Rubinisphaera margarita: one gene and its partner. The main gene of each other region encodes a partner of the protein of the gene in region 2 in a complex. Links are inferred from orthologs where the notes say so. Each region holds a gene or a part of one and is shown on either strand. Other genes may lie near its edges.

Region 1 (15,907 bases), on a different replicon or contig from region 2:
TCCTGCGGCTCGTCCCGTGTCTCAGGATGAAGCCCCAGAGCCGATTGTCGAGGGCTGGTCAAAGCCCGAACTGGCGATCATTTTCACGGGCGAAGCTCATGGTTATATGGAGCCCTGCGGTTGCTCGGAAACTCAGTCGGGCGGCATCTCCCGGCGAGCCGATCTGTTTCGCCAGTTGCGTGAAGACAAGGGCTGGAACGTAATTGGCCTCGATCTCGGCGACTTCGTGAAGCGGACCCGCCGGCAGGATCAGATCAAGTTCGGCGTCATGCACACGGCTCTGGCGGATATGGGGTACGATGCGATGACGCTTGGGCCCTCCGATCTCAAGTTGCAGGTCGACTATCTCTTCTCGACGGTTTCAAACTCAACCGATCCAGAAACCGAGTTGCCCTATATCTCCGCCAATGTGGTATTTTACGACACCCCGGACATTGGCAGTCCCGCGCGATCGCGGGTGATCGACGTCGACGGAACCAAAGTGGGCGTTACCGGCGTGATCGGAGAGAAATTCGCCGAGAAGGTGAGCGCCGGTTCTGATAACAGTCTGCTTCGGATCGATGACCCCGTCGCCAGCCTGAAGCCGGTCGTTGAGGATCTGAAGGCTCAGGGATGTGAGCTGCTGGTTCTGCTTTCTCAGTCGTCCCGTACGGAAACGTCGCGCATTCTGGAACAGGTTCCCGATTTCGATCTCTGTCTGAGGGGGGGAGGACCGGAGGATCCGAATGGCGTTCCCCAGGAAGTGGGGAAAACGACCGTCATCGAGGCCGGCCGCAAAGGGAAGTACGCCGGAGTCCTTGGCTATTTTCCGGGCCAGGAGAAGAAATTTCGCTACGAGCTGGTCGATCTCGATAAGGAACGCTTTCGTCGAACGCCGGCGATGGAAAACCATATGGCGTTCTACCAGGACCTGCTGAAGGAACAGCAGATTGTGCAGAGCGAACCTGCCGTTCCACATCCTGATGGGCATAAGTTTGTCGGTTCCGAGAAATGCGGCACCTGTCACACGAAGGCCTTCGCTAAATGGAAAGAATCGCGGCACAGTCATGCCACTGAGACGCTGATCAGCGGGCACGAACGCTATGCGGAAGTTCCGTGGATTAATCGAGTGCATGATCCGGAATGTCTGGCCTGCCATTCGGTCGGCTGGAATCCTCAGGAAGTGTTTCGGTACGAGAGTGGCTTTGTGAGTATGGATCAGTCGCCCCACCTGGCCGGACAGGGCTGCGAAAACTGCCACGGTCCCGGCAGCCATCACACCACTCTGGAAGAGACGTTCAAAGAAACCGGTCAGAACAATCCGGACCTCGCGTCCGCTCGAGAGGCGATGAAAATCGACCTGGTGACAGCCGAGAAGAAGCTGTGTGTGAAGTGCCACGACTTCGAGAACAGTCCGAAATTCAACTTCCAGACCTATTGGCCGAAGGTGCAGCATCGCGGCAAGGATTGAGGGGGCGGTCCGGTTGTCCCGACAGGTGGGATTCGCAACAATTCCTTCATCGACCCCCTATCAATCGAGGTTCCTCGGCCCGATGAGCCGTGGAAACGCTACCCGGGAAATCCCGCGATGACTGTCTCGCCTCCGGAGAATATTACTGCCCGCCTTTCCGATCAGATGCTCGTCTGCAGCTGGTCGGAAGAGGACCGCTTTGAGTTTCCGTTCCGTGTCCTTCGGGGGCTGTGTCCCTGTGCCAACTGCGTGAATGAGTTTACCGGCGAGCGGACATTTTTTGTCGACGATGCCCCGGAAGATATCCAACCCGGCAAGATGGAACTGGTCGGGAATTACGCGGTGAAGATCTACTGGAGCGATGGCCACAGCACCGGGCTCTATACCTGGAAGTATCTCCGGTCGATTCAAGTGGAAATGGATCGCCAGGCCGAGCAGCAACAGCACTGAATTCTGGAAAGAGGGAGAAACAAACCTCCGTGATGCACTACGAAGTTGAAGTCAAATATCCCGTTCACGATCTCGATGTCCTCCGCCAGTCGCTCGATGGCCTGGGCGCAGTCTGCGAAGACTCTGTCGAACAGGAAGATCTCTACTTCGGGCATCCGCTGCGGGATTTCGCTTCGACCGATGAAGCCTTCCGAATCCGCCGGACCGACAATCGAAATGGAATGACCTACAAGGGGCCGCTCCTCGATCAGGAGACCAAGAGCAGACAGGAGGTTGAGGTCGATCTGGGAGACGGAGTCGAGCAGAATCGAAAAATGCAGGTGATTCTGGAACAGCTCGGGTTCAGTGTCGTCCATTGTGTGAAAAAATCCCGTGAGATCTACCACCTGCCCGACGAAGATCGCGAGGTGGAGATCGTGATCGATCATGTGGACGGTCTCGGCACTTACGTCGAGCTCGAATGCGTATCCGAGGAAAGCCAGTTCGAAGAAACACGAAAATGGATTCTCGATCTGGCTCAAAGATTGCACCTTGGACCGAAGGTCGAACGACGCAGCTACCTGCGATTGTTGCTCGATCGCCTGGCAGAGTCGACAGCCTCCTGACAGATACGGATTTTCGCGGCACTGAAATCGCACGCCTCGTGGACCATCGCTTATAATCGAGCTTCTGATTTTCTTGATCCTCAGACAGCCTTGCCTGTCCGAACTGATTGGCTGAGTTCTTATGAAACCATGTTCCGTCTGCTCCAAGCCGGCCGTTTATCACGTCACGATGCTTAAGGATGGCGACGTGAAAGAACTGCACTTCTGCGAGTCGCACTTCTACGAATACATGCATAAGTCCGATCAGAAGTCGCCGGAAGAATCGTTTGTCGAATCGCTGCTGCCCGATTCCGAAATGGATGAGCGGACTTCGGAAGACGAGACCATGGTCTGTCCGAACTGTGGGATCACCTACAAGGAGTTCCGTGAGTCGGGCCGCTTCGGCTGCCCGCATGACTACGAATCGTTCCGCATGCGACTGTTGCCGCTGCTCGAGAACATCCATAACGACACGGTCCATCGAGGCAAGCGTCCCCAGCGGGCTCCACTCGATAGTGAGAATCAGTTCCGACTCATACAGCTGCGACGTGATCTGAGCGAAGCGGTGGAACAGGAAAACTACGAACAGGCGGCTCAGATCCGCGATGAAATTCGTAAAGTCGAAACCGAACTCGGCGGTTCCGCAGGCAAGCAGGGGGCCTGAATCCGTGGGAATGTTCGCAGGAACGCAGTTTGATCGTCCGCCGCATTGCGAACGATGTGATCGGCTTGAATCGGAGTGTGTCTGCCCACCTGAAGTGCCGGCGTCCATTTCACCCGCTTCTCAGAAGCTCAAGGTGAGTCTGGAGAAACGGAAACGCGGGAAATCGGTCTCGGTCGTGCAGGGCTTCGCCGATGATCCCCCAGCTCTGCAGAACGTGCTGACGAAGCTGAAAACCGTCTGCGGGGCAGGGGGAACGCTGAAAGACGGCGCCATCGAGATCCAGGGCGATCACCAGTCCCGAATTTGCAGCGTGCTTGCTGAAATGGGCTACGTCGTTCGCTGACGGATTTTCTCACCGACTTTGCATCACATGCCCACGCAAGCCGTGGGCATGTGCCTGACCCCGAGTTCTCAGTCTTCCAAAATCATCAGTTCGACTTTGCGGAAGTCGATCGGGTGGCTTTCCGACTGCAGTGAAATCGTGCCGCCGGAGAGCATCACGCTTCCCTGTTCATCGGCAAGCTCTTTGGCGTGCTCATCGCGAGGATCGAGCTGGGGTTCAAAGTATTCAAGGACGAGATCGCCGTTGACGAAGTGGCGGAAGCTCTTATTTCCGCGGACTTCGACTTCGACGGTTACCCACTGATCGCCGTGATAGGTTTCTGAGCTAGAACTCGTGCAGTGTGGCGTGAACAGTTTGTCGTTCATGACAACGTTCGTGCCGGGCGAGCAGAGATTCGCCGTGGTTCGATCCTTCGTCCCGTTTCCGCCGAGGAACTGAACCTCGATCGACGTCGGGAAATCCTGGTCAACCGTCATCTTTTTCGGATCTTCGCCGTGCAGCATGGCTCCGCTGTTTCGCAGTGCCCAGCCTTCGCCGCCGGGGCACTGATCGCCGACAAACCGATACTCCACTCGCAGTTTGTAGTTTGAATAGGGCGTCTTATAGAACAGATGCCCGAACTGGCGGTCAAACTTCTCGTACTTGTCATACCGGACCTGCAGCAGGCCATCTTCGACCCGGAACGTGTCGCCGAAGTTGTCGCCCAGAGGTTTGCCTTTGATCTTTGGCGTCCAACCCTCGAGGTTTTTTCCATTGAAGAGCGGAATCCACTTTCCAGACTGCTCCGGCTCGGCGGCACGGATTTGATTCACGGAGAGGCCACTGGTCACGAGGCAGAGAAGAACGATGAGAGCTCGGCGAAGCATGAGATTTCCCGTCAGACAAGAATTGAACAGCAAATGTTGATCGGTTCATTGTGAAGTACGCGGATGCCGGGGGCAAGTCTGCTGAGGATTCGAGACCCCTTGCAGATTGCCATCGAGATTCACGTTGAGTCAATCGGCGGGAATCGATACTTTACGGCCGCCCGAGCCATCGCTGGACCAGCGGGCGCGGCTGCAAAATCTGCCTATTTCGATGTCGTCACTCAAACTGGACAAGACCGTGCGAGCAATTCTGACTGTTACTGCCGCCCTGATCCTGTGCCTGTCGGGTCTGGCCCAATGCGGATTCGCTCAGGATTACCGCATTTATACACGCGTCTTCCGCGAGACGGGCGGCGCCCAGAGTTCGCGTCCCGAAGTGATTTCGCGCAGTCTGACGCTCTGGCATGCCGGAAAAGCGTACGACTGGATCGATATGGTGGGCGAACTGGTGATCTACGATCCCGCGCAGCAACGGTATACGATTGTGAGTGGAAGTCATCGCAAAGGGTGCACAGTCGAATTCAGCGAGTTACGGCACTACCTCAAGGTGGCCCGCTCGAAGGCCAGCGACTACGTCGATGAAGTTTCTCAGACCGATTCCGCGGATGCGGCAGCCGAGATCGAACGAATTCGCTTCCAGGTCGACCCACAGTTCGACATTACCGATGGCAGTGAAGCGAACGAAGTCCTTTTCTCCAGTCCGGTGATGCAGTATTCGATCCAGACCGTCCCCGCACCCAACGGGGATGTGGCGGAGACGTTTCGGCTGTACACCGATGGAGCCGCTCAACTCAATTACATGTTGCATGGTCAATCCTCACTTCCCGGGCCGCGGTTGAAGATCAACGAAGAGCTCGTCCGCAGAAATCTGCTGCCCGTGCGCGTTCAGCTGACTCGGAAGGATGAGGCCCGGACGGTTCTGACTGCCGAGCACAGTATTCAGTGGAGTCTGAGCCCTCAGGACCGGACACGGATTCGCGACTGGCAGTCGATGTTGCAGAATCAGCACTTCGAGTTTGTCTCGTTTCAGGACTACCAGCGAGCGATGCTCGAGAAACCGTAGTCGCGATGAATTCTGAGAGCGAAGACCAGGCCGGACTATCCACAAGACGATCGCTGAAACGACTGATCCTCGTTTTTGTCCTGATCCTGCTGGTGCCCATCATTCCTTTTCTGGTGCTGGGCGACGTTTTTGAGGCGAGTCAACTGGAGTGGTTGAAAGCTTCCGTCACGCCGGAGCGAACCGCGAACCTGCTGCTGCTTCTGCTCGCGGTCGATATCTTTCTTCCAGTTCCGTCGAGCGGAGTCATTACCTACGGTGGCAGCCAGCTGGGCTTTCTGACGGCGACTCTGTTCGCGACCGTCGGGCTGATACTCGGAGCAGCGATCGGCTACGAGATTGCCCGGACGATTGGCCGGCCGGCTCTCCGTCGCTGGGCGAAACCAGACGATGAACAGCTGTTGCACCGCTTCGTCAGGGACTGGGGGACGTTCACGCTGGTCGTTTCCCGACCGCTGCCGATCCTGGGAGAAGCTGCCGTGCTTATGCTCGGAGCAGGGCGGCTGCGGCGAGCGCTGTTCTATCCGGTTCTCGCGCTGACAAATCTGGCCATCGCCGCGGCTTATGCAGCTCTTGGCAGCTGGTTCTCCGATGACCGTTATCTGCCGGTCGTCCTGATTCTTTCCCTGTTCGTCCCTCTCGGCTTCACTCTTCTACTGAAGAAGTGGTTGCCACGCACCGAGAGTTGAAGCATCCTCATGCTTCCCCTTGCAGTCGCATGGGCGCCATCCGACGGCAATGATTGAGTTTGCTCCTGCGTTCGCTGCCATCGGAGTTTGAACTTGCTCGGGACGGCTGCAAAGTCATCGCGAGTTGACTTCGAAGGTTGCGATGACCGGGAAGTGATCCGAATAGCCAATGCGGTCGCGGTAATCGTCAATCGGAAGGGGAATGTTGCGGCCATTGAACGAGCGGCGATCGTTGATCATGAACGACGGCCGATAGATGTGCGACTTCTTCCAGCGAATCGAACCTCCGGAAACGGCCTGTTGATTGATTAGCACCTGATCGAAGCAGTGCAGATTCATCGAACTGGCGTCGCGATCGTAATGCCCGTGAGTCCAACGCAAGTCTTCTGAGATGCTGTTCATCGTATTGCGAAGGCCCTGCTTCTCCAAATATTTCAGCGACTCGTCCGTCGGATCGTCGTTGAAATCACCGACAAGCACCACGGGGACGGGACGCCCTTCGATGCCGTAGATCAGTTCCTGAATGCAGTCGGCGGCAGCTTTCGCACATGTCAGACGCAGGTTGTTTTCGGAATCGTTCCGGCGACTCTTCCAGTGATTCACGATGACGTAGAACGGGTCGCCAGACGTGGTGAAACGGGCGACGAGTAAATCGCGAGGAAAATCGGGAATGTCGAAAGTCTGCACCGTGCACGGGAAACGGCTGAGGATCGCACAGTCGATGCCGCGAGGGTCGGTGCCGTCGATGAGCGTGAAGTACTTGTATTCACTGCGCGAAAGATAGCCGCTGACGAGTTGTCGGAGAATGGCCATGTTCTCGACCTCGGCCAGTCCGAGAATGTCGGCATCCAGTCCGCGGATGACCTGGGCGTCTTTGCCGAGTCGCTCGCGGACGGTACTCGCCGAGGCTTTCTCGTCGTAGGGGAGCAGAGGATCGTCGTGCTCGTCGAGCAAATTCTGGACATTCCAGAAGGCAATCGTCAGCTCCTCGGCCTCAACCCTTGAAGACACGAGCAGGACAGCCAACAGCAGGCAGATCGAGCGAATCATGTGAACCTTTCACGCGGCGAAACTGGAGCCGCCGTCAGATATTCAGCCATTCCCGGAACAGGAATTCCAGGCGAATTGCCAGCAGAGCAATGCGGCCCATCACGGTCATGCCGAACATGGCTCCGAAGGTCATCATGAGAATCCAGATCCCATACTTGGAAACGCCGCCGACAACGCCTTTATGTTCAATCGAGAAGAAGAAGTATGTCAGGCAGGCGAGCAGGCTCATCACCATGAAGATATTGGTGAAGGAAGTCGCGTAATCAATCCCGCTGCCATTTAATACGACGAACGGCAGGAAGCTGTTCTCGATCTGGCTGAGAAAGTCGGCCTCCAGATAGGCGACCATTCGCAACCCGGCCGTGGTGCCAATAATGAACGCCAGCGGCCAGACCGAAATCCAGCTCATCTTCGGAACGAGCCTCATCAGCAGCATGATACCCAGCACCAGCGGGACGATATAGAACACGCTGGTGGCTTCCGGCTCGGGAGACATTCCCGGCATCGCCCACTGTTGTGTCAGTCCGGGCATGAGTTTGGCGAACAGATTCGGCACGATAGTCGACCAGAAGCCGACCACCATGTAGTAGGCCGCGGAAACGCCCACAACCGTGGCTTCGGCGACTTTGTAGAACGGATTGTCGCGGTACAGAAACGAAAAGATGCAGAGGGTGAAGAAGGCGGCCATCCAGAGGCCAAACGAGCGGGTGTAGCTCAGCTCGGCGATCCCGGCTCGACGGTCAATCTCATCGGCATCGACCCAGTGTCCGTTGACCTGCTTTACGTAATGTCGTCCCGCCTTGCCTTCTGGATCGGTGGCCGTTTGATAGGTCACGAACAGAAGGAAGATGGCGATGAGGCAAGTCCAGATGATGCGTTCGTTCATAATGGCCGTCTTCTCGGCTACCTAGGTCTTGGCTCGGGTCGACTGCAGGACGTAAAGGACGTTGCCGGCGATGATCAGACCGATCATCAGCAGGTGAGCCACGAGCTGGGGCCCCATACGGCGGCGTCCTTCCTGATAGAGAGCTTTCGGCTCTCCTTCGATGTATTTCTCGGTGACGAGCGTCTCGTACTCCGCGGCTCCTTTGATGGCCCCGAGCAGTCCGATGATCTGCTTAGGCACATACGGGTACAGATAAGGCGCCTGAACGCCGGTAACTCCGGCAACCAGATTGATTCGTTCCGGGAAGGCGGCCTTCGCGTACTGTACCCATTCCTTGGCCCCGGGATAGCCGGCACTGACGCAGATAATGAGATCCATGTCCTGCAGGCTCTCGACCCCCTGGCACATCGGAATCTGGTCAATATTCGTCCCGCGAGTGTCGGTGGTGAAGAGCTCCCGCAGATTGGTAATGATCACTTTGATCACCCCTTCGTAGCCCGGCTTGAACCCCAGGTCGACGTAATCCTCGCCGTATTTGAGTTCCGGATAGTCCGTCATCAGCACCCGGTGGATGGACTGCTGGATCATGGGAGGTCCGCCGGGGTAGAGCGTCAGGAAGTACATTTTGACGTTCTTCTCGGCACAGTGCATGACAAACGATGATGCCATCGGTCCGAGTTCTCCTTCCGAACTCGGATCGTAATCGAGCGCGAGCAGAACGCGATCACCTTCTTCGAGTCGCTCGACCTCGTCGAAGACATTGATTGCCTGCTGCGTGGGAACCTCCGGAAAGGTCAACTCCATCAGGATCGGAATGGCGACAGCGAGCAGCATCATCAGAAAGATGTATCTGCGGTCCAGTCCGGCCAGCCGGTTCACGATCGATTGGTACGAGGCCATACTTAATCTTCTCCCGTGCCGAGGTAGGAACGGTCGACACCGAGCAGGATCTTCAACGACGTCGAAACAATGCCAAGTGAGATTCCGATCATGATGGCCCGGTTTCCCGCGGTATTGATGACCGACATGATGAAGACAGTGATGTTTTCAATCTTAAGAGCCGCCAGCGATTCAGGCAGCCAGCTCGTCAGAAGCGGACCGGCATAGGTCCGGCCGAGCAGAATGATGAACGCAGTCGACAGCAGCAGGAAGGCTTCGAAGTTCTTGGCCCGGAAGGCCCGGAAGGCAGCCGAGGCAACATAGAATGCCAGAAGCGAGAACATCGTCGCTGTCAGCGGAGTGAAGGCGTATTCGTAGAGCCACCAAAATGGCGAGCCGGGTTCGACGTAGTTGCCGGACCAGGAATACTTGACCTGATGAGCGGCCATCATCAGAGCATGCATCTGCTCTTCCCACTGGTGTTGTTCCCGGTAGGGGGTGAGCAGGAATTCGTATTGTTCGTCCGACAGAGTCTGGTCGTCCTGTGTTAATGCGGTCGCCAGCAGTCGGTTCCGTTCTCCGATTGTCGGTGTTGCTTCAAGAAACTCGTCCAGAGCGGCCGCCTGACTGTCGGTCCAGTTCCCGCGACTGGCCAGTTCGGGGCCAATCTGCGTCAGCGTCACCGAAGAGTCCGAGATCGCCTCACGAAGATAGGACTTCTGAGCGTCGTTGAGGGTGACATCGGAATCGGCCGGAGGCAGCGAGGTCGTCAGGTTCGTCTCGCCAGCCAGTCGTTCTTCCAGCAGATCACAAGCCGATTTCTGCTGAGACTCGGCAACGCCCGCCTGATCAACCGCGCTAATGAGCTGGTCAGCGGTCCAGCCCGATTCCAGGAGCCCGGGCAGCATATTCTCCTGATCTTCCGACAGTCCGCCTGGCAACGACTTCAATTCGTCGACGAACTGCTGAATCTGTTCCGGGGTCAACGGACGGGTGTGCTGGAAGACATCCGCCAGTTCGTTCTTCATCTCGATGCTGATCGGACCGGTGACGCTCAGTTCTCCCTCGACGATCTCGACACGATCGAGCCACTCGTCGGACGGAGGAAACGCAGCCGGCGGATCGGAAATCGCCATTGTCGTCACATGGCGACTCCGTTCGGCGAGTTGGTCGACAGCCGTGGTCCACGCGGAACCTTCATCGAGATCGCGCAGAGCCTGTTCGGCGTCTTCCGAAAGCGGGCCGCGGGCGGCGAGAGCCCGGTGATCGGCGAAGTAAAGAACTTCTCCAGCCAGCGGATCGGCCGGTCGGGCCTTCTCGGCCAGTTGTTCAACCGCGCACTGCCATTCGAGTTTCAGGTGATAATCGTTGAGATCTTTCTGTTGCCCGGGCGTCATCCAGCCGCGGAACTGCAATTGAGTGACATCCTCACCCTCGGTGGAGTAGCTCAACTGACTGCGAACCGAAGCCGGCAATTCTTTCTCGAACCACTCGGCTGGCAGAGCGACATCGACACTGTAGGTCAAATCCTCCGGCAGTTCTTCAACAGTCAACGGGGCGAAGCTCAGGCCGTAGAATTCCTGGTCAATACTCGGCGAGACATCCCATTTCAGCAGGCCGACAAACAGTGTCAGAAGAAACGTGAGGACGGTAATCAGCGAATACGCCCAGCCTTCTTTCTGATCGCTCACCTTTTTCAGATGGATCTTCAGCAGGTTTCCGCCGCCGAGGATGAAGGCGATAGCCGCGAGGATGTCGAACCAGACCGCGGCTGTTTCGCCCCAGCTGACCGTAGCCGGGATGAACGCCGTGAAGATCAGGACGATCCCACAGGTGGCGGCAATCAGTAACGGAACCGTACGTCGCACCTGTCAGACTCCCGGTGTTCGTCGAAGGTTAAAGAAGTCGGCAAAGGTCCCCGGATTCAAAACGGAGTACAGGAACAGGGCCGCTCCGCAGATGGCAAGCACGATCGCTGCAGCCGGGATGAACGAGATACCGACCGTGACCGACAGGCAGCCGGCGAGGATGCCGATCGCGACAAGAATCTTGCCGACGTCCTGGCCCTTCAGGCTGCCCAGTTCTTCAGGCGAGCCGGAAAGATAGGCGGAAGCCGCGAAAAGCTCTTCGCCAATCAGCGTGTAATCGCAGGCCGCGACAAAGAACGGCAACTGGGACGGCTCGGCTGTCCCGGCGACCTGAATGGCTCCGATCGAGTTCCCGGTCTCGGCCAGAATCAGCGATTCGGCAAAGAACGCCCCCAGATAGAAACAGGCGGCCGGCTTCTCCCGAACCATGTTCCCGGATACGTAGGCGACATAACCGAACTGCTCATCAGTCACATAGTAGGCGAGGTCAGGATTGTAAGCATCGGGGCGGCCGGCGGTGAGATACGAACCCTGCAGTGTTTCGCGGGCGGCTGTCATCACCAGCGCTCGCGAAGTTGGAACTTCGACATCGGCTTCGTATTCAGCGGCCACACGGGCGACGCGGGAGAGAATGTTCAAGCCGGCGATGGTCTGAATGTCGTTCATGTCCTGAATGCCGGGGATGTAGAGGACGGAGCGGCCCATTTCGGTCGCACGTCCCACGGCTTCGTCGACCGCTTCCAGTCCGGCAATCTTGCGAACCTTGAGCGGGCGTCCCCGTTTGGCGATCTCGATGAAGTAAATGACCGACCCACAGATGATGAAGCCGACAAACGCCAGCGGAAACTTCTCGCCGAGGAACCATTGCCGGTGCGTCTGCACGGCCTGTTCGTTCTCAGCGATGATCAGCGACTCGCCCTCTGCAGGGACCCATTTGGCACGGAAGAAATAGTCGGAATCGAGTTCGAGTCCCGAGACCTTACAGGTAATGGTTTGCGCTGCCGCGTCGAGGGTCCAGGATCCATCGTTTGGCGGAATCTGAGCGACGACTTCATACGCTCCGGCGTACTCTTCGGAAATACTGAGTACCAGTTGCCCCGAGGTCGTCGACTCATCGGCCAGGGCGTCGGCAATGGGATCGGTCAGCGGAACGGTGATTTTCAACGAGTCGCCGTTGTCCCACGGGAAATCCTCAATGAGGAGCGGAACTGGTTCCTGAGCCTGGAGCGGCGAACTGATCGCCAGAAGCAACAGGGCGATCAGAGCCAGCGCTGCCGGTGAGAACCAGCGTCGGGCTTCTGAATTCAAGTTGTCGCATTTCGTCGGCATGATGACTTCCCGTCAGTCCGCGATGATTTCGACGTTGGCCCGGGGAACAATGATCTCCGCTCCATCGGGCAGGCTGACACTTAAGACACGTGCTTTTGATCCTGAATCGAGGACCTGAGGTTCTGGCGGAAGAGCGGCAACACGGCCGATCTGTCCGAAGTACGGATCGCGAATCAGCCGCACATTGACACCCGGTTCCAGCAGGCCTTCCACAACACCTTCATCAATTGTCTCGGCCTTTCGATGTTCGGGCAGCGGGATCACGATCTCCGGTCGCATCACGCCTGCTCGAATCTGCGTCGCTCCACTGACGGACGCCTGCTCGCCTTCGCGGGAACAGAGCAGATCGTACGTTCGCTGAGCCATCGCGATATCGCCGAAGCCCTCGGTGATGATGAGCGTGGGACCAATCTTCTCGGTCCCGGTAATCGCTACTCCCAGGTCGTAGCCCAGAATGCTCTTCAGGTCCTGATCGTCAATTCCGCCGGAGACAACCGCTGCTGCTCCGACCTTGATGGCCTCGGCAATTCCTTCCGAAGTCATCCGGGCGCCGCCAATGATGACCGCTCCCCGCATGTCCGCCGTGATCTTGTCTTCGGTCAGTTTGTCGTGCGGGGACGTGCACGCGACCTTGATCGGGCCGAAGGCTTCGCTGCCGATCCCGAAGATGCCCTGAATGAAGCTCACGCTCGATTCGATGACCACGCCGTGCTCGGGCATGACGTCGATCACTTCGCCTTTGACGTAGGCTTTGACCTGCACCGGGATCGGCTCGCCGCGAATGATGACCTGACCGGTAATCCTGGAAACGGTTTCAATCACGCCGGCGGACCGGGAATGGTACGGCGTCTTGAAGAAGCCGAAAATTCCCTTCGACTCAGCGAGAAGGTCCCCCACCTCGACCCGATCGCCAATGTTGACGTGCATGCAGTCCTGAATATCCGCGGGAGCAACAGCCAGCTGATTGGCGAGATTGATCGGGTAAACATTGCCCGGGATGAGTGCTTCGGCGACGACATCCTCGGCTTCGACCCGCTGGCCGCGTTCCACATGGACTGTGCCGGCAATGGGCAGGATCCGCTTGACACGAAGATTCGTGCAGTCGGTCACTTTCAGTCCGGGGGTATACGCGTGAGCCATTGGGGCGGTCTACTCCAGTAGTGTTGTCTCTTAATAAAGGTCGAGGGCTTTGATCCAGCGGGCGACATCGGCCCGGCTGTAACCGGATTGCTCTTCACCGACCACGAGCGGACGTCCGCGGCCATCGAGAATCAGCCCGACCGTCCCGCCATGAACGACCCGTTCGACCGGCTGACCTTTGCCATTGCCGAGGTCGAGCTTGCGATTCGGCTTCACGACCACGGTCGCCGTTTCGTCAGGGCCGAGCGGATACTGTTTGATGTCGCCGGCCATCATTTCGCCCTGCGCCTGAAGGTCGCCGGTGATTTTGTACTCGAAGGCGACTTTGCCCGGCTGCGGCGTGCCGGCTGCGGCGACACAAGTCCCCAGGTAAATGAGGCAGTCTCGCTCGAAGACTTCGAGAGCCGCCTGGGGATGCACCTGCGCGAGCACGCCGAGATGGGGCATCATGAAGATGCTGTCCTTGGCTAGCCGAGTGAAGCCTTCCGGTTCGAACGCATCGATCAGCATGGCCGCGGTCTGTTCCATTCGCGGGGCATGTGAGAGCACTCCACCCGAGGCGACGAGCAGATCGAGCTTCATGTTGTTGACGATGGAACGTCCGCTGCTGTCCTGAACGAACAGATCCCCAACGGTTCGCTGCTGCTGCACGCCTTTGAGCGTTGTCGCGAATTCCTTGTGTTGAACGTAAGCGAGCCGAAGCGCTTCTCGCGAAACGGCCTGCTCGAAGATCAGCGCTTCCAGCGACTGGGGAATCGTGGTTGGGCGGATCATCTTGTTCTTCACGCGATTCCGCAGTTCGCGTTCGTCCATGTCGACGTGCACCCAGCGGAGGATCATCGGCATGGTCGCTTCGGCACAGACATTCGAGATCGAGTAGCTCATCCCGAGGTTCGCACTCACGGTGCGGTTGAACTCGCCATCGAAGACGCTGAAGACATCGGTTGTTGCCCCGCCGATGTCGACCCCGACAGCGTTAATCCCCGACTGATCGGCGATGCTCTTGAGGATGTTTCCGACCGCACCCGGCGTCGGCATGATGGGCGCATCAGCCCAGTCGATGAGTCGATCGTAACCGGGGGCGTGTGCCATAACGTGTTCGAGAAACAGGTCGTGAATTTTGTCGCGAGCCGGTCCGAGATTCTCTTCGTCAAGGGTCGGGCGAACGTTCTCGACCTGCGAAAGTTCGACCGAATCGTCGAAGGTGTTCTGGACCAGCGGCCAGGCCTGTTTGTTGCCAGCGTAGATGACCGGCATCCGGTATTCACTGCCGAAACGCGGTTGCGGCTTGGCCGGCGCGATAAGTTCAGCCAGCTTGACGACGTGCTTCTCGGTGCCACCATCGGTGCCGCCGGACATCAGAATCATGTCCGGACGAAGCTCGCGAATCCGTTGAATCTGCTCGAACGGCTTGCGTTTGTCGTTGGCGGAAATCATATCGAGCACGATTGCCCCGGCTCCGAGGGCAGCTCGTTTGGCGGAAGCGGCGGTCATCTCGCGGACGACGCCCGAGACCAGCATCTGCAGTCCACCGCCGGCACTGGAGGTGGAGATATAGATATCGCAGCCCTCGTTCCCATTGGCGGGGCGGATGATCTGGTTGTTCTCATCAAGCAGACGGCGGCCGGCGAGCTCGCCGATTTCCGCGATGGCATTCGTGACACCGATCGTCACATCCGCAGCGGGTTCCTCAACCGTGGTGGGAGCTTCGCCGCGATAGGTCTGACGATAGTGCCCGTCGATCTTCTCGATCATGATGGCCTTCGTTGTGGTGCTTCCACAATCGGTGGCCAGGATGACGTTGATATTTTCAGGGGATATCACTGGCAGCGGTTTCCATACCGTTGAACGTGTCTGTCAATCTGGGCTGCGTCGCGAGGCTGGCGAATCAGCCGCCTCAGAGGGTAATGCATTCCCCGAGTCCTTGCCACTCTCCAGAGCATCCAGACGGGAACAGACAAGATCGACAGCATCCCGCCGTTCCAGAAACGAGGAGAACTCGCGATACTCCTCGGCAGAAAAAATCGACGTGGCGATCGGCTCGAGAAAGTGCAGGCCCTGCGCGCCGATGTAAGTCAACGGCCGCGACAACTCAAGAAACGCCCCAGCGGCCGGCGTGAGCCGCCGCTTCTGAATTGCCTTTGCAAGCCGATCGAGCATCTCTTCCTGCTTCGGCGTCAGCGGCTCCTTTTCTTTGGAACCGATCGCGAAAGCATGTTTGAGTCGTTCCCACGCCATGATGTTTATTTGCTGTCTGGTCTACTGAGGTGGAGTAGGGGGCGTAGCGGCGGCATCCTGCCGCCGAATTCGGGTGAACAAGGTCGTAGTCTGCCTGTCGCTATTTGTCAGGCCCGTATTCTTGATCAGTTTCAACTTAACATGTTCCCTCGCCCCCTTGGGGGAGAGGGTTAGGGTGAGGGGGAAATGCGGGTGACATGCTCGGCGGGCCGTTGATATCAGGTAGAAATCCGGAACGCCGCTAGTTCATCGCCCCCTCATCCGCCCTTCGGGCACCTTCTCCCCCTAAAGGGGGCGAAGGAACACGGTTTGCCTGACAATCTCCGCTAGCTTACCGCGACGTTCAGCTGAAGATGTCCTTCAGCACGTGAGCTTCTTCCACGCCCGTCAGCCGCATGTCGAGGCCCTGGT
Region 2 (15,968 bases):
CCAACGGTGGCTCCCAGTGAACGCAGACCGTAAGCCAGCGAAGCGGAAACCGTGCTCTTCCCGACGCCCCCTTTGCCGCTGCCGACCGCGATGACGTTCTTCGCCCGCAGTCCGACAGTTCCGCCCGACTGGGGTCCCTTCACATCGAGTTCACAGCTGACTTCGACGTTCTGCACGTCACCCTTCTTCAAATGTTCGGTAACGACTTCAGTCAGCTTCTCCTGCAGACCTGCGCCCGGAAAAGGAAGCACCAGTTCCACACGGGCGGTGCCATTTTCGATGGTGCACGAGCGAATCGCCTTCACGGCGTCGAGGGTGCGATCCAGGCCGGGGAACACGACCGATTTCAGGGAGTCGGGAATCTGGGAGCTCATCAGGAATCCGCTTTACAAAGTCATACTTCCGGGGTCGGGACGGCAGCGTCCAGCAACCTACGTAATAACAAGGTCAGGGCCCGAATTACAAATGCAGCAACGCCGATGGATCGACTGAACCCCGGCGGGCTTCCCGGCGAAGTCAGCTTACGATTTCAGGATCGCGTGCACCGACGTCTGCGGGTTGACCCCCGTGAGCCGCATATCCAGTCCCTGCGACTGGAACGTGAAGCGGGAATGATCGATGCCCATGCAATGCAGGATCGTGGCATTCAGGTCATGAATGTGCACCGGGTCTTTGATGACATTATAGCTGAAGTCGTCGGTTTCCCCATGAACAATGCCCGGCTTCACGCCGCCGCCCGCCATCCAGACACAAAAATTGCGAGGGTGGTGATCGCGGCCGTAATTCTCGCGGGTCAGCTTGCCCTGGCAGTACACCGTGCGGCCGAATTCTCCCCCCCAAACGACCAGGGTGTCGTCGAGCATGCCCCGCTCTTTCAGGTCCTGAATCAACGCCCAGGCGGGTTGATCGACATCGTGACACTGATTGACCAGATCGCGGGCGATATTGGCGTGCTGATCCCAACCGCGGTGGAAGATCTGCACGAAACGCACGTCCCGTTCCGCCATTCGACGGGCCAGCAGACAGCTCGCGGCAAACGTCCCCGGCTTCGTGACATCCGGGCCATATTTTTCCAGCGTCTCCTTCGTCTCGTCGGACGTGTCGACCAGTTCCGGCACCGACGACTGCATGCGGAAGGCCATCTCGGCCTGTTCGATTCGGGCCCGCGTCTGAGGATCGGCCCACTGCGAGTACGCCTGCTCGTTGAGTTCGTTCATCCGATCGAGCATTCGCCGCCGCATCTCGCGATCGATGCCGCTGGGATTGGACAGGAAGAGCACCGGATCGCCCTGCGATCGCAGCGAAACGCCCTGATGCCGCGTCGGAAGGAAAGCGGATCCCCAGAGTCGATTATAGAGAGCCTGTGCTTCCGGCCGCCCGGTCCAGGAAGGTGTCATCACGACGAACGAGGGAAGGTTGTCGTTGATGGAGCCCAGTCCGTAGCTCAGCCACGAACCGAGACTGGCCCTGCCAGGCAATTGATTGCCGGTGCAGATGTAGGTGATCGCGGGATCGTGATTGATCGCCTCGGTATTCACGGTCTTGATGATGGCCAGGTCGTCGACCATCTTCGCCGTGTAAGGAAGCAACTCACTGACCCAGGCTCCCGACTGCCCGTGCTGAGCGAATTCGAATTTCGAGGGAGCAATCGGCAGCGAACTCTGTCCCGACGTCATCGTGGTGATTCGCTGGCCCTTCTGGACGTCGGGCAGAGAGCGGAGATCTTTGTCGAACAGATCGTCGAGTTTCGGTTTGTAGTCGAACGTATCGAGCTGAGAGGGAGCTCCAGCCATGAACAGATAAATCGCCCGTTTCGCCTTCGGAGCAAAGTGAGGCAGATCGGGTAATCCCTGGGAAGAATCGGTCGGCGTATTCGCCAGCGCAGAACCTCCCAGCGACGCCAGAGCAGCCGTGCCAAGCCCCAGCGATGCCTGGCCGAAGAAGTGGCGTCGCGTGAGTTGCAGCCCTAATGATTCGCGAAGCGATTCGCCGTCTCGCTGTGACCAGAACGATTCCATTGAAGTACCTCGAAATGAACTCGATTCAATTGGCAGATCGACGCGTGCCACTGGCTTCGTCAATGCGACGAAAGCCGTCTTTCAGAACTGACCGAGTCAGTTGTACGTTCGATCTTGCCTGCGTTTCTCAGCGGGGAATGATGACGTCGACCTCGCAGAACTGATACGGCGTCGCGGCGTACGCTTTGGCCATCGCCTGCAGGGTGCCCCAGCGGGTTTTGTGGTTGGGACTCTCCAGCTTGGGCATATCGGACGGAAGTTTCAACAGCAAATCCTTCCGGATCACCATGGCTCGCATCTTCCGCGTACGGACATCGCCATCGGCTTCATTGGTCAGACAAACAAGAAAGGTGACCGGTGTCACGGGCAAACCGGCTTCCTGGGCGATTTGGCCTGCGGAATATTTCTCCGAGATCTCGTTGAGCACCGCGTTCAGAAAGTACCAGCAGTCGTCTTGGGGGACCGGAATAATCGGCTTGCCGGGAACTGTTTTCGTCGCGTGCGACTGCAGTGTTTTCACGGCATGTTTATTGAGAAAGATGTCTTCCGCATCCTTCTCGATCAGCGTGCGGATCCGAAGGGTGCCGTCGGTGATCTGGTTCAACGAAACGTTGAGCCGATCCATGAACTCGCGTCTGGTCCAGTCGCGGCGTTCGCGTCGGCGTCCGAAGTACCAGCCAACGACCATGAAGGCGGCCGCCGTCAGGATTTTGATCCAGTGGTCCTGCAACTCTTCCGAGACCGCGCGAATGAACTCAGTCAGCATGGGATGCTCCGTGCGGAGGTTACTGATACTCGGCTGGATCGCTCAGCCCGGCTTCGGCGAATCCCTGCAGGCGCAGCAGACAGGCATCGCACTGGCCGCAGGCTCGCCCCTGCTCGTCGGGATCATAACAGGTGTGCGTCAGCCCGTAATCGACGCCGAGTTCGGTCCCTTTGCGAACGATCTCCGCCTTGGTCATGTGAATGAGCGGGGCATGAATCTTCCATTGCTCCCCTTCAACGCCCGACTTCGTCGCGAGCTGAGCGACATGTTCGAACGCCTCGATGAAGGCGGGCCGACAGTCGGGATATCCACTGTAGTCGACGGCATTCACGCCGATGAAGATATCGCAGGCACCCACACTTTCCGCCCAGCCCATCGCCAGGGAGAGAAACACCGTATTCCGAGCCGGAACATAGGTGACCGGAATGCTGTCGTTCATTTCCTTGACGGACCGCGACTTGGGGACGGGAATGTCGGAGGTCAATGCCGAGCCCCCGAAGGCGGCCACATCGAGAGGCAGGACGACGTGCTGCTTCACGCCGAATTCCCGGGAGAGCTTCGCGGCTGCATCGAGCTCAAAATCGTGCCGCTGACCGTAACTGAAGGAGAGGGCGTAGATCTCGAACCCCTCCGCTTTAGCGATCGCCAGCGTCGTCGACGAATCGAGTCCGCCGCTGAACAGAACCACGGCTTTACGTTTCATGAGTCGATCCTCTCATCCTGTTCGGGATGTTCAGCAGACCCTTTCAGGCCGCAAAGTTTACCCAGCTTGACCAGCAGTTACCGATAGAAACGGAGTGAGCCGCTTATTCAGTATATCCGTTAAATTCGTGCGTCCACAACACGGCGAACGGCCGATCATGATGACAACCCGAACCCGCCTGGGGAGGAGATTGCCCTATTATGCCGTCACGAATTCTCGCCGTCATCTTACTTTGTGGAGCCGCCGTCAGCCTGACCGGTTGCCAGTGCTACCGCGTGACCTGGCTGTATGCCGATGTCATCGACGCGATTGCGGACACGAAATGGAAACTGGACCCGCTTTACGAGCCGGGGCTCGATCTGAGCCGCATCGGAATGCCCGACTGGCAGCGGTTCGGGATCAACCACCTGCTCTGTCCGTGCGCGGATGGGCGTTGCTGTCCCCATTGTCGGAAATGCCGAAACGTCTACTATCCGGCCGAATACCGGATGAAGTACTGGGCCTACCTGGCGGAAGAAGAAGCCGAAGCGGCCCGAGGGGATGCGAACCTGCTGGATTCGGACCCCGAACTGATGCCAGTTCCCGAGATGATCCCGCTGCCGGAGCCATCCGGAGTTCCCTCCGGGGAAACGACCGACGTCCCCCAGGTTCCCGCGCCGGTTCCTGAAGCGGATGAGCCGATCGAAGTTCCCGTCGAATAACCGGCTCCGCTGTTCGCTCTTTCAGCGGATCTGAGTTCGGTAGCAGGACCGGAGCCGCATCCGCTACACTGTCGGGCCGCCCGGAGAAAACGCTTCGCCGCTGTGCGACGGGTTTGCTGCGGGCATTCGGGGCTTTTCGTCTTCTCCGTGGAAATTCTGCCCCTACAATGCAAGGTCGGACACGATCGATGAGTGGGGAGGTGCGCTGGATTCGCACGAAGTTCCTTCAGCGGTCTGAAATACGGTAGCCGAAAACAGTTGGAGGTTAAGCGTGGATCTGGATGCGTTACTGTCCGTTACGGGCGGCTGGCTCTCAGGGAAGGGTGATGAGTCGGATGTGGTGGTTTCCAGTCGCATCCGTCTGGCGCGGAATCTGGCGCAGTATCCGTTTCTCACCCGCACCGACGACCAGACTCGGCTCGAGATCGAGCAGACGCTCCGAGACGCCGTCTCTCAGCTGCACCGTCGTGCGGCTGCCCGTTCCGAATCCGTCGGCGAAGCCGCCTCTTCAGCGCGAAAAGCAGCACCGGGCGGAGACACGAACGATTCGAGTCTTTACTACGACGACCTGGCGTTCATCGACGTGGAAGTTCTGTCCCGCATCGATCGGCAGTTCCTGATGGAGCGTCAGCTTATCAGCCGGGAGCTTTCCGAAGCTTCCGGGCCGCGAGCCGTCGTGATCGGCAACAGCCAGCAGACCAGCGTGATGATCAACGAGGAAGATCATCTGCGGATGCAAATCCTCCGCAGCGGGTTCAATCTTGATGACTGCTGGGCGGAAATGAATCGGCTCGACGATGCGATCGAATCGCAGGTAGCCTACGCCTTCCACGAACAATTCGGCTATTTGACCGCCTGTCCGACCAACGTCGGCACCGGGATTCGCGTCAGTGTGATGATGCACCTGCCGGCTCTGGTACAAACCCGGGAGATTCAAAAGGTCTTCCAGGCGATGCAGAAGATGGGCCTGGCCGTACGCGGACTGTACGGAGAAGGCAGCCAGGCCATGGGCGACTTCTACCAGATCTCGAACCAGATCACGCTCGGCAAGAACGAAGTCGAGATCATCGATATGATTCGCGACGTGGTGCCGAACATCATCAATTACGAACGCCGCGTTCGCAAAGCTCTGGTGACCGAGAGTCATCAGCAACTGCACGATCAGGTGGCCCGGGCGTATGGCATTTTGCGAAATGCCCAGACCATCAGCTCGGAAGAAACCCTGCACCTGCTGTCGAGCCTGCGGATGGGCGTGAATCTCGGATTGATCGAAACGCCTGATCTAAGTCTGGCCAATGAGCTGTTCATTCAGACGCAGCCTGCTCATCTGCAGAAACGCTATTCCCGCGAACTGAGCTCGGCCGAACGCAACACCGCCCGGGCCGGTTATCTCCGCGAACGCCTCTCTGAAGCCGAAGGCGACGAAGACTAATCTCCCGGTACCGGCGGCATCCTGCCGCCGAAGGGAGTCGGCAAGCAGAGATCACGGTCCGTGTTGATCGACGGTCCTGCATTCCGCCCGGACGTCCAAGGACTCCACCCAAGTAGGGAGACGGTCACGCACACTCGGCGGCAGGATGCCGTCGCTACGGAACAGGGTGTGGAAACGAAACAAGGCAGGCCGAAGCCTGCCTTGTTGAGAATCGTCGCTCCTGCGGGCCTCAGGCTGAAAAAGCGAGGACGCGGTGCAGTTCTTCGATCGTCGTTTGACCGGAGAGGACTTTGTTCTTGGCGGCCTGCTCCAGGGTGATCATGCCGCGGTCGAGTGCCAGTCGCTGCAGTTCGCGGGCGGATCTGTTGCGGAGAATCGCCTCGCGAATCTCGCTGTCGACGACGAGCACTTCGAAGACGCCGGTCCGTCCGCTGAACCCCGTGTGAAAGTTGCAGTCGGCAGGCACGCCGCGTTTCAGAGTCACCGATTCCGACTGAGCGGGATCGATTCCCAGGAACTCGCAGGCGGCCTGGTCGGGATGATACTCCTCGTTCGACTCGGTGCACACTTTGCGGAGCAGACGCTGAGAGATCACACAGTTCACGCTGTCGGCGATGAACATCGGCGGAATGCCGAAGTCGCGGAAGACATCGATCGTCGCTGTCGTCTCATTCGCATGCAGAGTGCTGAGCACCCGGATTCCAGTCAGACCGGCTCGCACGGCGATGTGGGCGGTTTCGGGATCGCGAATTTCCCCCACCATGATGACGTCTGGATCCTGTCGCAGGACGCCACGGAGTGCCTCGGCAAAACTGAAATCGATCTTCTGCTCGACCTGAATCTGGTTAACGCCATCCATCCGCCGCTCAACCGGGTCTTCGATCGTGATCAGACTCCGCATCGGATCATTGAGCAGACTGAGGCAGCTGTACATCGTGGTACTTTTTCCGGAACCAACAGGGCCGACGCTCAGAATCATTCCGTGAGGGGAATGGATCTGCTTCCTGATCTTTTCCGTCTGCGCGCTTTCGAGCCCGAGCTGTTCGAGAGAGACGAAGTCGGCTGAGTTCGGCATCAGTCGCAGGACGAGACGCTCGCCATAGAGAGTTGGCCCGCCGCCGACACGAATATCGCGTTTCCCTTTGAGAACGGCGTTGGAGATGTGGCCGTCCTGAGCGTAACGTCGCTCCGTGATGTCCATCCCGGCCATCAGTTTGAGGCGGGAGATGACCTGCGAGGTCATTGCCGGTGAGAGCTGGAGGATATCGTGGAGGATACCGTCGACACGCAGTCGAATCCGCAGGCCATCCGGGCGGGGATCGAAATGAATGTCGGTGGCACCGAGTTCGAAAGCCCGTTCGAGGAGCAGATCGACAAGCGGGCCGGGACCAACGACGTCGATCAGGCTGCGAAGCTCCTCCTGCAGGGCCTTCTGCCGCACTTCTCCCCCAGGGTGAGTGAATCCATCCTCAGTTTCGACCGACTGCTCATTGCTCATGGTGTCCACTCCTTTGCATTCAGGACTATTCGCCGGATTGATCGACGTTTCAGTTCAGTGATTTCCCGATGTGATCGTGGATATTGATGAAGACCATTTTCACGAATTCTTAAGCTCTTGGTAATTTGTCGGGAAAATGAAAGGACGCTCTCCATTTATTGCGGAGCGAAGGGGTTGCCTTCGGGCAGAGTACTGGTCGCCGCCGGAGCCGGTTCGGTTGTCAGAACGGGCGGCGGAGTCGTCAGCTTGACGGTATCTGCCGGACCATACGCCGGACTGGTCATTTCTGGCGCGGGGACTTCAGGAACCGAGCGGATCCGGGGTTCAACCGCAGCGGAGGTTTCCGACGTGCTTTCGGGAACGGGCTCTACCACCCTGATGACTTCCGGCCGAATCCCGAAGATTCCCGGATTGAAGGCGAACACGGCCAGGCCGATGCAGATCAACAGAAGAATGCCGGCCACAATCCACCCCGCACTGCCGGAGGACTTCGTCGTCCCCGTGCTGTTCGGCATCGCACTCCCTTTGAGGCCGAGAGCTTGACGAGCTTCTTCGGTCGTGTTGACTATCGGCCAGACACGGTCGAGCGAGGCCAGTTTCAAAACCTCTCGAACACCATCGTTCGGGCAGACAACGCTGATCTTGCCCCCTCGGGCCTGAGCAGCTTTCCAGACCCGGACGATCAGAGCGACCATGGCTGAGCCCATATAACTCAACTGCGACAGGTCGATGATGACCTGCGGGTTCTTCTGCGTCGCCATGGCGTTCAGGACTTCGGTACCGATCGAGTCGATATCGCCCCATTGAACGTTATTCAACTGGGGCAGCAGTCTCAGGATTGAAACATTGCCTTCCTGGGTTAACTCGAACGACTGTTCTGCTTGTGTCACCACATTCTCCAGATCGGTATAAGAGAAGCTGCCTTCGAACAAGCGGATACGATGGGACGATATAAGAAGTGATCCCGCTTTTTCGACGCGGCCATGAATACGGCGTTGATGTTGAGCATTCCATCGTTCAGGAATCTGCGGCGCCGCGCACGGACCGGGATCAAGATCGACCCCGTCAGCTTTCTGCCTGGCCCGCGGAAACCGGACGGTCACTCTGAACCTATCATAAAGCCGACTCGGGCTTAAAAACAAGAACGGTCAAAGTCTTCACCGATTTCTCACCTCGCCGCATCGCGCACGCCTGTCTACGTCCCGAAGCGATTTTCCGGACGTGGAATCCGGGGGGCTTCACCTCCTTTATCGGCGTTCGACTCCCGTTGAATTCATTCCGCTGCCGGCATCTCCTGAGGCAACGAGAATTCGATGGAACATTTGCGGCAGCGCAGTTGCTGCCCCGGCACCTCGGGATCGACATCGAAGTCCGGGTTGCCCGCGATCTCAGTGACGTCGTACTTGGCTCCACATCCGGGGCACGTGGCGACAGCCTTGCCACCGCTCATTCTGAGTTCGCCCATCGGTCCCGTCTGCACTCCCGTTGAGTCGCCCCGGGGAGCGCGGTCTCCTTCGGAACGTTGATTCTGGAACATCGTCAGCAATTCAATCGGAATCGGCATGACAACCGTCGTCTTGTCATTGCTGACATCGCTGAGGGTCTGCAGCACACGAAGCGTCATCGCTCCCGGAGAGCTTCCGAGAGTCTTGGCGGCGTCGGCGAAGATCTGCGAGACGAACTTGTCGGACTCGGCTTTGATCTTGATCGCGTTGGCTTCTTTCTGCGCTTCGGTCTCGCGCATCATCGCCCGCTGCAGCGAGTGATCGAGCTGGGCATCGGTCAGACGAATATCGAGATCCCGCAGGCCCCACTCTTTCGCATTGCGAGCCACGATCGCTTCGATCTCCTGTGCGATCTTAATCTTCTCGTTGCGAACTTCTTCGATCGTCTTGGTGCCGAGAACGTCGGCAATGGTAGTCAACGCGAGTTGTTGAATGGTGTAGCGATAGTTGCTGACATCGAGCAGAGCTTTTTCAGGATCGTCGACACGGAAGTTGAGATTGCCGGAGATCCGGACCGAGATATTGCCGTTGAGCACGATCTGCTGTTCCGGGAGATCGATTGTCTGCAACGAGCGTCTGGTCTTGGTAATCTGCTGAAAGAACGGGATCGCAAAGCCGAGACCCGGACGAACGATTCCTGAAAACTGTCCCAGCGTCAACCGGACACCAATCTCATCCTGCCGAATCACGTAAAACCCGAAGAATGTCATCACACCGCTGCTGGACATAAAAAGGCTCCCGGTTTTCTTCGTTGCTGGTGATATTCAGAGAAGATCGTGATATGCTGTTTCCGACCAGAAGACAGCGTAGCACAGTCTCGCTGGAAGTTCTTCTGCGGTCCGTCGGCCACCGGGTCAGCGCTCGCGTAACAGTGGCAAGCGGCTACGGCAGAAACTCTGTCCCGCCCTACTTTCCATCCGCGATACTCCACTCACAGGAGCCCCATTCATGACTGAAGTCAACCGTCGATCGTTCCTTCAGGGCAGCTCCGCTGCCGCCCTCGGTATGCTTTCCGCTCCGGCTTTGTTTGCCGATGCAAAATCCCCCAACGAAAAAGTTCGCATCGGCGTGATGGGCACGTCCGGACGCGGGCTGGCACTCACGAAAGGTTTCTCCAGCCTGCCCAACTGCGAAGTGGCCTGGGTCTGCGATGTCGACTCGCGGAACGTCGGACGGGCTCAGGATGTCGCCCAGACAAATCAGTCCCTCAAGCCACAGGGAACCGATGACTTCCGTCGGATTCTCGACGACCAGAATGTCGATGCCCTCGCCATCGCCACGCCGGATCACTGGCACGCCCCGGCCGGGATCATGGCCTGTCAGGCCGGCAAACATGTGTATGTCGAGAAGCCGTGCAGCCATAATCCTCGGGAAGGGGAGATGTTCGTCGAGGCGGCTCGCAAGTACGACCGTCGCGTTCAGATGGGCACCCAGCGCCGGAGTCGTCCTGGGATTCAGGAAGGAATCAAGCAACTGCACGATGGCGTGATCGGCGATGTTCTGTATGCCCGCTGTCACTACTACAACGCTCGCGGCAGCATCGGGAACGGTAAGCCGGCTTCCGTGCCCGAGTGGCTGAACTGGAAGCTGTGGCAGGGCCCGGCTCCCGACACGAAATACCAGGACAACTACGTGCACTACAACTGGCACTGGTTCTGGAAATGGGGAACCGCGGAACTCGGAAACAACGGCGTCCATTACCTCGACGTACTTCGCTGGGGAATGAACGTTGACACTCCGACCACGGTCTCCTGCACCGGCGGTCATCTGCGTCATCCCGACGATGACCAGGAAACGCCAGATACCAGCATCGCCACCTACAACTTCGGCGATAAATACATCGTCTGGGAACAGCGAAGCTGGTTCAAGAAAAGCCCGGTCGATTCGCCAGCCGCGATGACGTTCTTCGGCACGAAGGGCTCGCTGGATATCACCGGCGACGCGGGCTACACGGCTCGCGACATGAACGGCAAAGAACTCGCTTCCGGTAAAGGGAGCACGGATGAGAAAGACCATTTCCAGAACTTTCTCGATTCGATCCGCGGTGAAGCCAAGCTCAACTGCGAAATCGAAGAGGCTCATCGCAGTACGCAGCTCTGCCATCTGGGGAACATCTCGTATCGCGTCGGTCGCCAGCTGACGATCGATCCGCAGACGCATCAGATTAAGGACGATTCCGAAGCAATGAAGCTCTGGAGCCGCGAGTACTCGAAGGAATTCGAGCCCAAGGTGTGATGTCACCGCAGAGATGGCATCGTGCGTAGAAAAACGTTTTCAGGCTGGGACGAACGAAGACTCGTCCCGGCCTGTTTTCGTGCACTTCACTGGAGCAAATTCAAAATTCGACTGCAGGCGTTTGCAGGAGAAGCATGAAAATGCGTTAAGACATTTGGTCAGGGTTTCGACCTTCCGTGACAATCTCTTCTCACGAGCGCCCGTTCCGCAGAAAGTTATTCTTCCGTCTGGCAGCGATCCTGCTCGGACTGTCGCCGTTTCTATTGCTGGAGGCGACTCTCAGGATGACCGGCTGGTCACCTCCTGTGGAAGAGTTCAATCCGGTCGTCGAGTTTGTGAATCCGCAGCCGCTGTTCGAAGCGGACAAAGAATCCGGGTTGTATCGGACGCGGAAAGATCGCCTCGGCTACTTCCGTCCTGAACAGTTCCCGATCGAGAAGCCCGCGAATGAGTTCCGCATCTTCTGGCTGGGCGGGTCGACCGTGCAGGGGAGGCCGTATGCGATCGAGACGTCGTTCACGACCTGGCTGGAACTGGCGCTCAACGAGACGGACTCCACCCGCGACTGGAACGTCGTCAACTGTGGTGGAGTCTCCTATGCCAGCTATCGACTCGTGCCGATTCTTGAAGAAGTGCTCGAGTACCAGCCTGACCTGATCCTCGTCTACTCGGGTCACAACGAGTTTCTGGAAGATCGAACTTACGGAGCAATCAAACCGATTCGCGAGTTTGCCGGAGGCGCCCAGGGAGTTCTCGCCTCGTCAAAAACCGTGCAACTGGTTCGAGAGCTGACGGTCCATGACGAATCCCCTCCGCCCGCTCCACTGCAGTTCCCCGCAGAAGTCGACGCCATGCTCGACTATCAGCAGGGGTTGCAGAACTATGTCCGCGATGACAACTGGCGGACCGGCGTGCAGGCCCATTTCCGCTTCAATATCGAGCGGATGATCGCGATGTGCAGGGAACACGATCTGCCAATCATCCTGTTCAACCCGCCGCGGAATCTCAAGGACTGTCCTCCGTTCAAGTCGCTGGACTCACCCGGGTTGACTGTGGAACGGAAGCAGGAGATCCAGCGGTTATTTGCAGGCGAAGACGACGGGGAGACACGGCTCATTCGACTCAAGCAGGCGGTGCGGCTCAATCCGCGACACGCCGGTTTGAACTACGCGCTCGCTCACGAGCTATTGCAGCAGCTCGATTATGAGGGAGCAGCCGGGGCGTTCCGCCGAGCCTGCGATGAAGACATTTGTCCGCTGCGAATTCTCACGGGGATGCAGCAGGGCCTGCTTCAGCTCGCCGAGTCGACTCACACGCCGTTGATCGACATCGAGGTTCTGTTCCGAGAACTCTCGCCGACCGGTGTGCCGGGTGAGCAACTCTTTCTCGATCACGTGCACCCCACGATTGAAGGGCATCAGACAATCGCCCTCAGGACCCTGGAACGGATGCAGGAACTGAAGCTGGTTCCGGTCAGCGAGGCCCCGGAGATCAACACGCGGATTTCTGATCGCTTCCGGGAATCGATCGCGGAGCTCGATCCGATTTATTTCGCGGAGGGGCAGCGTCGACTTGGGGGATTACTTCGCTGGGCGGCGGGACGAGGCGACAAGATCCGCCGGAATCCGGCGGCGTCGGCTATGGACCGGTGATGTGATGGGCGTCGCGAAGATGACGCTCCATACAGAACTGGGCCCGCTGCGGGTCGCGATCGGTGATGGCGTCGAGAATTTCGTGGTGAGCCGTCGAGGCTCGGTGATGCTGCTCCGGATTGTGCTTCCCGCTCTCCCGCTGAGAGTACTTCACATAGGAGCCGAGCACGTTGAGCAACACCCAGAAGAGCGGATTGCCGGTCGACTTGGCGATCTGCACATGAAACTGATGGTCCGACTCGATCGACTCCGGAGTGTCGGTATCAAACGAATCGAACCGGGATGCCAGGTCCGTCAGACGATTGAGATCATCAGCCGTGCGTTTCTGGGCCGCGAGCCGAGCCGTTTGCAGTTCCAGCCCCAGGCGGACTTCGAACACATGCACGAGCGACTGTTCGCCTTCCATCGACAGCATGAGCGGGAAAAGCTTGGCGAGCGTCTCGGAGTTCATCTTCCGGACCGTCGTGCTGCGTCCGTGAGAGATATCGAGAACGCCAAGCGCCCGGAGCATTGAAAGCGATTCACGAACCGCGATCCGACTGACACCGAACTGGGTCATCAGATTTCGCTCGCTGGGAATCGGGCCGCCCACTTCCCATTGACCCGATTCGATCAGATGGATCATCTCCTCATAGAGGCGGCTGGTCGTGCTCTGCCGCTTTCCAGTCTCCTCGGTACAGTCTGTTCGACTTTCGGCCCGGTCTAAGTTCATTGGCGAGGTGACATTTGGTCTGAGGAATCTCAGCTGGTGATCCTAGTTGGGCGGCTTGCGTCCCGTGAACATGGCCAGGATTGCCAGTGCGATGAAAAGGGGAATAATTAACAAGAACTGCTTAATAAACGCTACCAGTAAAATGCCGGTAAGCAAGACGTACCACGGCAGCCGTCGGAGAATTCGCGGGTGACTTACCATGGTCGGAATGGCCAGCCACAGACACCCCATCACAATGCCAACGCGCAGCATTACAGCAATGACGCCCTGCCGGCTACTATCAACAAAAGCCAGCACCGCGCAGCCTGTCAACAACAGCAGGGCGATCGCGCCGACCTGCCACCGTTTTGCCTGGAGTTCCTGTGGATCCATGGCCGATTCTGCCGCAAAGGTGTCATCGGACGCAATGATTTCCAGCCTTTTGAGGACGAATTCGCCAAAATCCATGCCTCGGACTTGTGTCTCAGCGACAGAATCCAAAAGATTCCCCTTCCCGCCCGGGACCGCAAACCCCACGCAGAATGCCGAGGTCTTCCTTGACTCAGGACGCCAATTCCCCCGCCGCCAAGCCATCGCTTTCTCGAATCGTTGTCACGGTCTGTACGTACAACGAGTCGGAGAACATTGGCCGGCTGCTGACCGAAATCCGCAGCTCGCTGCCGGAAGCCGATATCCTCGTTATCGACGATGAATCTCCGGATGGCACCGGTCAGGTCGTTCTCGATCGAGCGGCCAGTGATCCGAAGGTTTATCTGCACAGCCGTCACGGCGAGCGTGGCCTGGGCTCTGCGACCCTGTTCGCGTTCCAGCACGTCATCGCTCAGGACTATGACATTCTGATCAACCTCGATGCCGATTTCAGCCATCATCCGAGGTACCTGCCAGAACTGGTGAAAGCGCTGCAAACGACTGATGCCGATGTGGCGATCGGCTCGCGGTATGTCGCCTCTGGATCAATTAAGGGCTGGCCCCTCAAGCGACACATCATGAGCAAGTCGATCAACTTCTGGGCCCGCAGCTGGATGGGGTTGCCGATTCGTGACTGCAGCGGCAGTTACCGGGCGTACCGATGCGATCTGCTGCGGAAGGTCGACTTTTCGGAATTCCGATCCCGCGGCTATTCCGTGCAGGAAGAGTTATTGTTCCGCTGCGCGCGAGGCGGGGCGAAGTTTACGGAAGTCCCCATCGAGTTTGTCGATCGCGAAGTGGGCGAATCGAAAATCAATATGAACGAAGCGATGAAGGCGGTGTGGATCATCGCCCGCTGCGGCCTGGAGCCGAAGAAGAAAGGAACGACGGAACGTGTCTGATCTACGCGCCTGGGACAACACTGAACTGTGGCATCCCTTCACTCCCATGACCGCCTGGGGCGAGGAACAGGCCCCGATCATCAAATCGGGTGAAGGGTTCTATCTCACCGACGTCGATGGCCGACGCTATCTGGATGGCATCTCCTCGCTCTGGTGCAACGTACACGGACATCGCGTCCCGGAACTGGATGCGGCGATTCGGGACCAGCTCGACAAAGTCGCTCATTCGACATTGCTCGGCCTGTCGAGTCCGCCCGCCATTGAGCTCGCTCACGAACTCGTGCAGCGGACGCCGAACGGTTTGAATCACGCCTTTTTCTCAGATGCCGGGGCCACTTCTGTTGAGGCCGCACTCAAGATGGTTGTGCAGTTCCATCATCAGAAGGCACAGCCTGAACCGGAACGCCGGATCTTCGTTCGCGTGGCCGAGTCGTATCATGGAGACACCTTCGGTTCGGTGGCCGTCGGCCGGGTCGAAGCCTTTCACCGCCCCTTCAGCGGCATGCTGTTCGAAACGCTGACGGTGCCGAGCCCGGTTGCCTATCGCGTTCCGCCAGGCTACGACGCCGCATCGTGGCTGAAGCACTGCTTTGATCAGGTCGAATCGACGATCGCCGAGCATCGCGATCGCATCGCCGGCTTCATCATGGAGCCGATCGTTCAGGGAGCGGCCGGGATTCAGGTGCACACCCCCGGCTATCTTAAGCATGTTCGCGAAGTGACCGCTCGACATGGAGTGCCGCTCATCACCGATGAAGTCGCCGTCGGCTTCGGCAAGACCGGAACGATGTTCGCGTGTGAACAGGAACAGGTCGTGCCCGATGTCCTGTGTCTGGCCAAAGGAATCACCGCTGGCTATCTGCCGCTGGCGGCAACGATGGTCACATCCGAGATCTACGACGCCTTTCTCGGCCAGCCGCACGAAGGCCGCACGTTCTATCACGGCCACACCTACACGGGAAATCCGCTGGCCGCTGCCGTGTCTCTGGTCAATCTGAGATTGTTTGATGAGCGGAATGTTCTCGGGAACGTCGCCGAGATTACTGAGCAGATGAAGAGTCGACTATCCGAGCTCAACGATCATCCCCACGTCGGTGAAGTCCGGCAGAAGGGGGTCATGGTCGGCATCGAACTGGTCATTAATCGCGACACGAAACAGCCGTACGGACCCGAGGTGCGGATCGGACACGAGGTGACGCTGGCCGCCCGGCGGCGGGGAGTGATTATTCGACCTCTCGGGAACGTGATCATCCTCATGCCGGCCGTCGCCATGCCGGCAGCCGAGATCGACGAACTCTGCGATGCGACGATCGCCTCGATTCGCGAAGTGTGTGGCGAGACCGCGCTCTCCGCGAAAAATCGGTGAACGTCAAGACTTTACGGCGGTCAGAAACTACAATACCGGTCGCTGTCGGCGGTTCCGACCACTGTTTCTT

What was found.
Region 1: the proteins of L1A08_RS12715 (region 2) and L1A08_RS02685 are in contact, whole or in part, in a crystal structure (PDB 8WTB), measured with the Bacillus subtilis proteins. The link is inferred for Rubinisphaera margarita from one-to-one orthologs.

Annotation. Positions count from the first base shown.
Region 1 is NZ_JAKFGB010000007.1:78,286-94,192, reverse strand. Bases 1,506-4,387 are described here. They hold L1A08_RS02685 (UvrB/UvrC motif-containing protein), read left to right. Parts: upstream 1,506-2,626; coding sequence 2,627-3,148; downstream 3,149-4,387. Other genes in these bases: L1A08_RS02675 (3-keto-disaccharide hydrolase), read right to left, coding at 3,560-4,357; L1A08_RS22685 (translation initiation factor), read left to right, coding at 3,090-3,491; cyaB (class IV adenylate cyclase), read left to right, coding at 1,933-2,505; L1A08_RS02695 (DUF971 domain-containing protein), read left to right, coding at 1,568-1,900. In the rest of the region: L1A08_RS02700 (multiheme c-type cytochrome), read left to right, coding at 1-1,450; L1A08_RS02670 (hypothetical protein), read left to right, coding at 4,569-5,420; L1A08_RS02665 (TVP38/TMEM64 family protein), read left to right, coding at 5,426-6,106; L1A08_RS02660 (endonuclease/exonuclease/phosphatase family protein), read right to left, coding at 6,221-7,156; L1A08_RS02655 (hypothetical protein), read right to left, coding at 7,191-8,042; L1A08_RS02650 (hypothetical protein), read right to left, coding at 8,064-8,942; L1A08_RS02645 (hypothetical protein), read right to left, coding at 8,945-10,789; L1A08_RS02640 (DUF6754 domain-containing protein), read right to left, coding at 10,793-12,118; L1A08_RS02635 (hypothetical protein), read right to left, coding at 12,131-13,258; L1A08_RS02630 (glutamate mutase L), read right to left, coding at 13,289-15,013; L1A08_RS02625 (hypothetical protein), read right to left, coding at 15,116-15,496; L1A08_RS02620 (DUF1501 domain-containing protein), read right to left, coding at 15,840-15,907. UniProt on the Bacillus subtilis protein: Activates the phosphorylation activity of the protein-arginine kinase McsB. Is required for the delocalization of competence proteins from the cell poles.
Region 2 is NZ_JAKFGB010000013.1:73,918-89,885, forward strand. The notes cover bases 3,597-6,539. They hold L1A08_RS12715 (protein arginine kinase), read left to right. Parts: upstream 3,597-4,459; coding sequence 4,460-5,620; downstream 5,621-6,539. Other genes in these bases: L1A08_RS12710 (hypothetical protein), read left to right, coding at 3,688-4,188; L1A08_RS12720 (GspE/PulE family protein), read right to left, coding at 5,850-6,539. Also shown: L1A08_RS12690 (Mrp/NBP35 family ATP-binding protein), read right to left, coding at 1-374; L1A08_RS12695 (DUF1501 domain-containing protein), read right to left, coding at 522-2,018; L1A08_RS12700 (hypothetical protein), read right to left, coding at 2,146-2,784; 7-cyano-7-deazaguanine synthase QueC, read right to left, coding at 2,804-3,487; more of L1A08_RS12720, read right to left, coding at 6,540-7,118; L1A08_RS12725 (STAS domain-containing protein), read right to left, coding at 7,274-8,008; L1A08_RS12730 (SPFH domain-containing protein), read right to left, coding at 8,392-9,351; L1A08_RS12735 (Gfo/Idh/MocA family protein), read left to right, coding at 9,572-10,858; L1A08_RS12740 (SGNH/GDSL hydrolase family protein), read left to right, coding at 11,035-12,510; L1A08_RS12745 (FadR/GntR family transcriptional regulator), read right to left, coding at 12,497-13,222; L1A08_RS12750 (hypothetical protein), read right to left, coding at 13,265-13,669; L1A08_RS12755 (polyprenol monophosphomannose synthase), read left to right, coding at 13,759-14,532; bioA (adenosylmethionine--8-amino-7-oxononanoate transaminase), read left to right, coding at 14,525-15,898. UniProt on the Bacillus subtilis protein: Catalyzes the specific phosphorylation of arginine residues in a large number of proteins.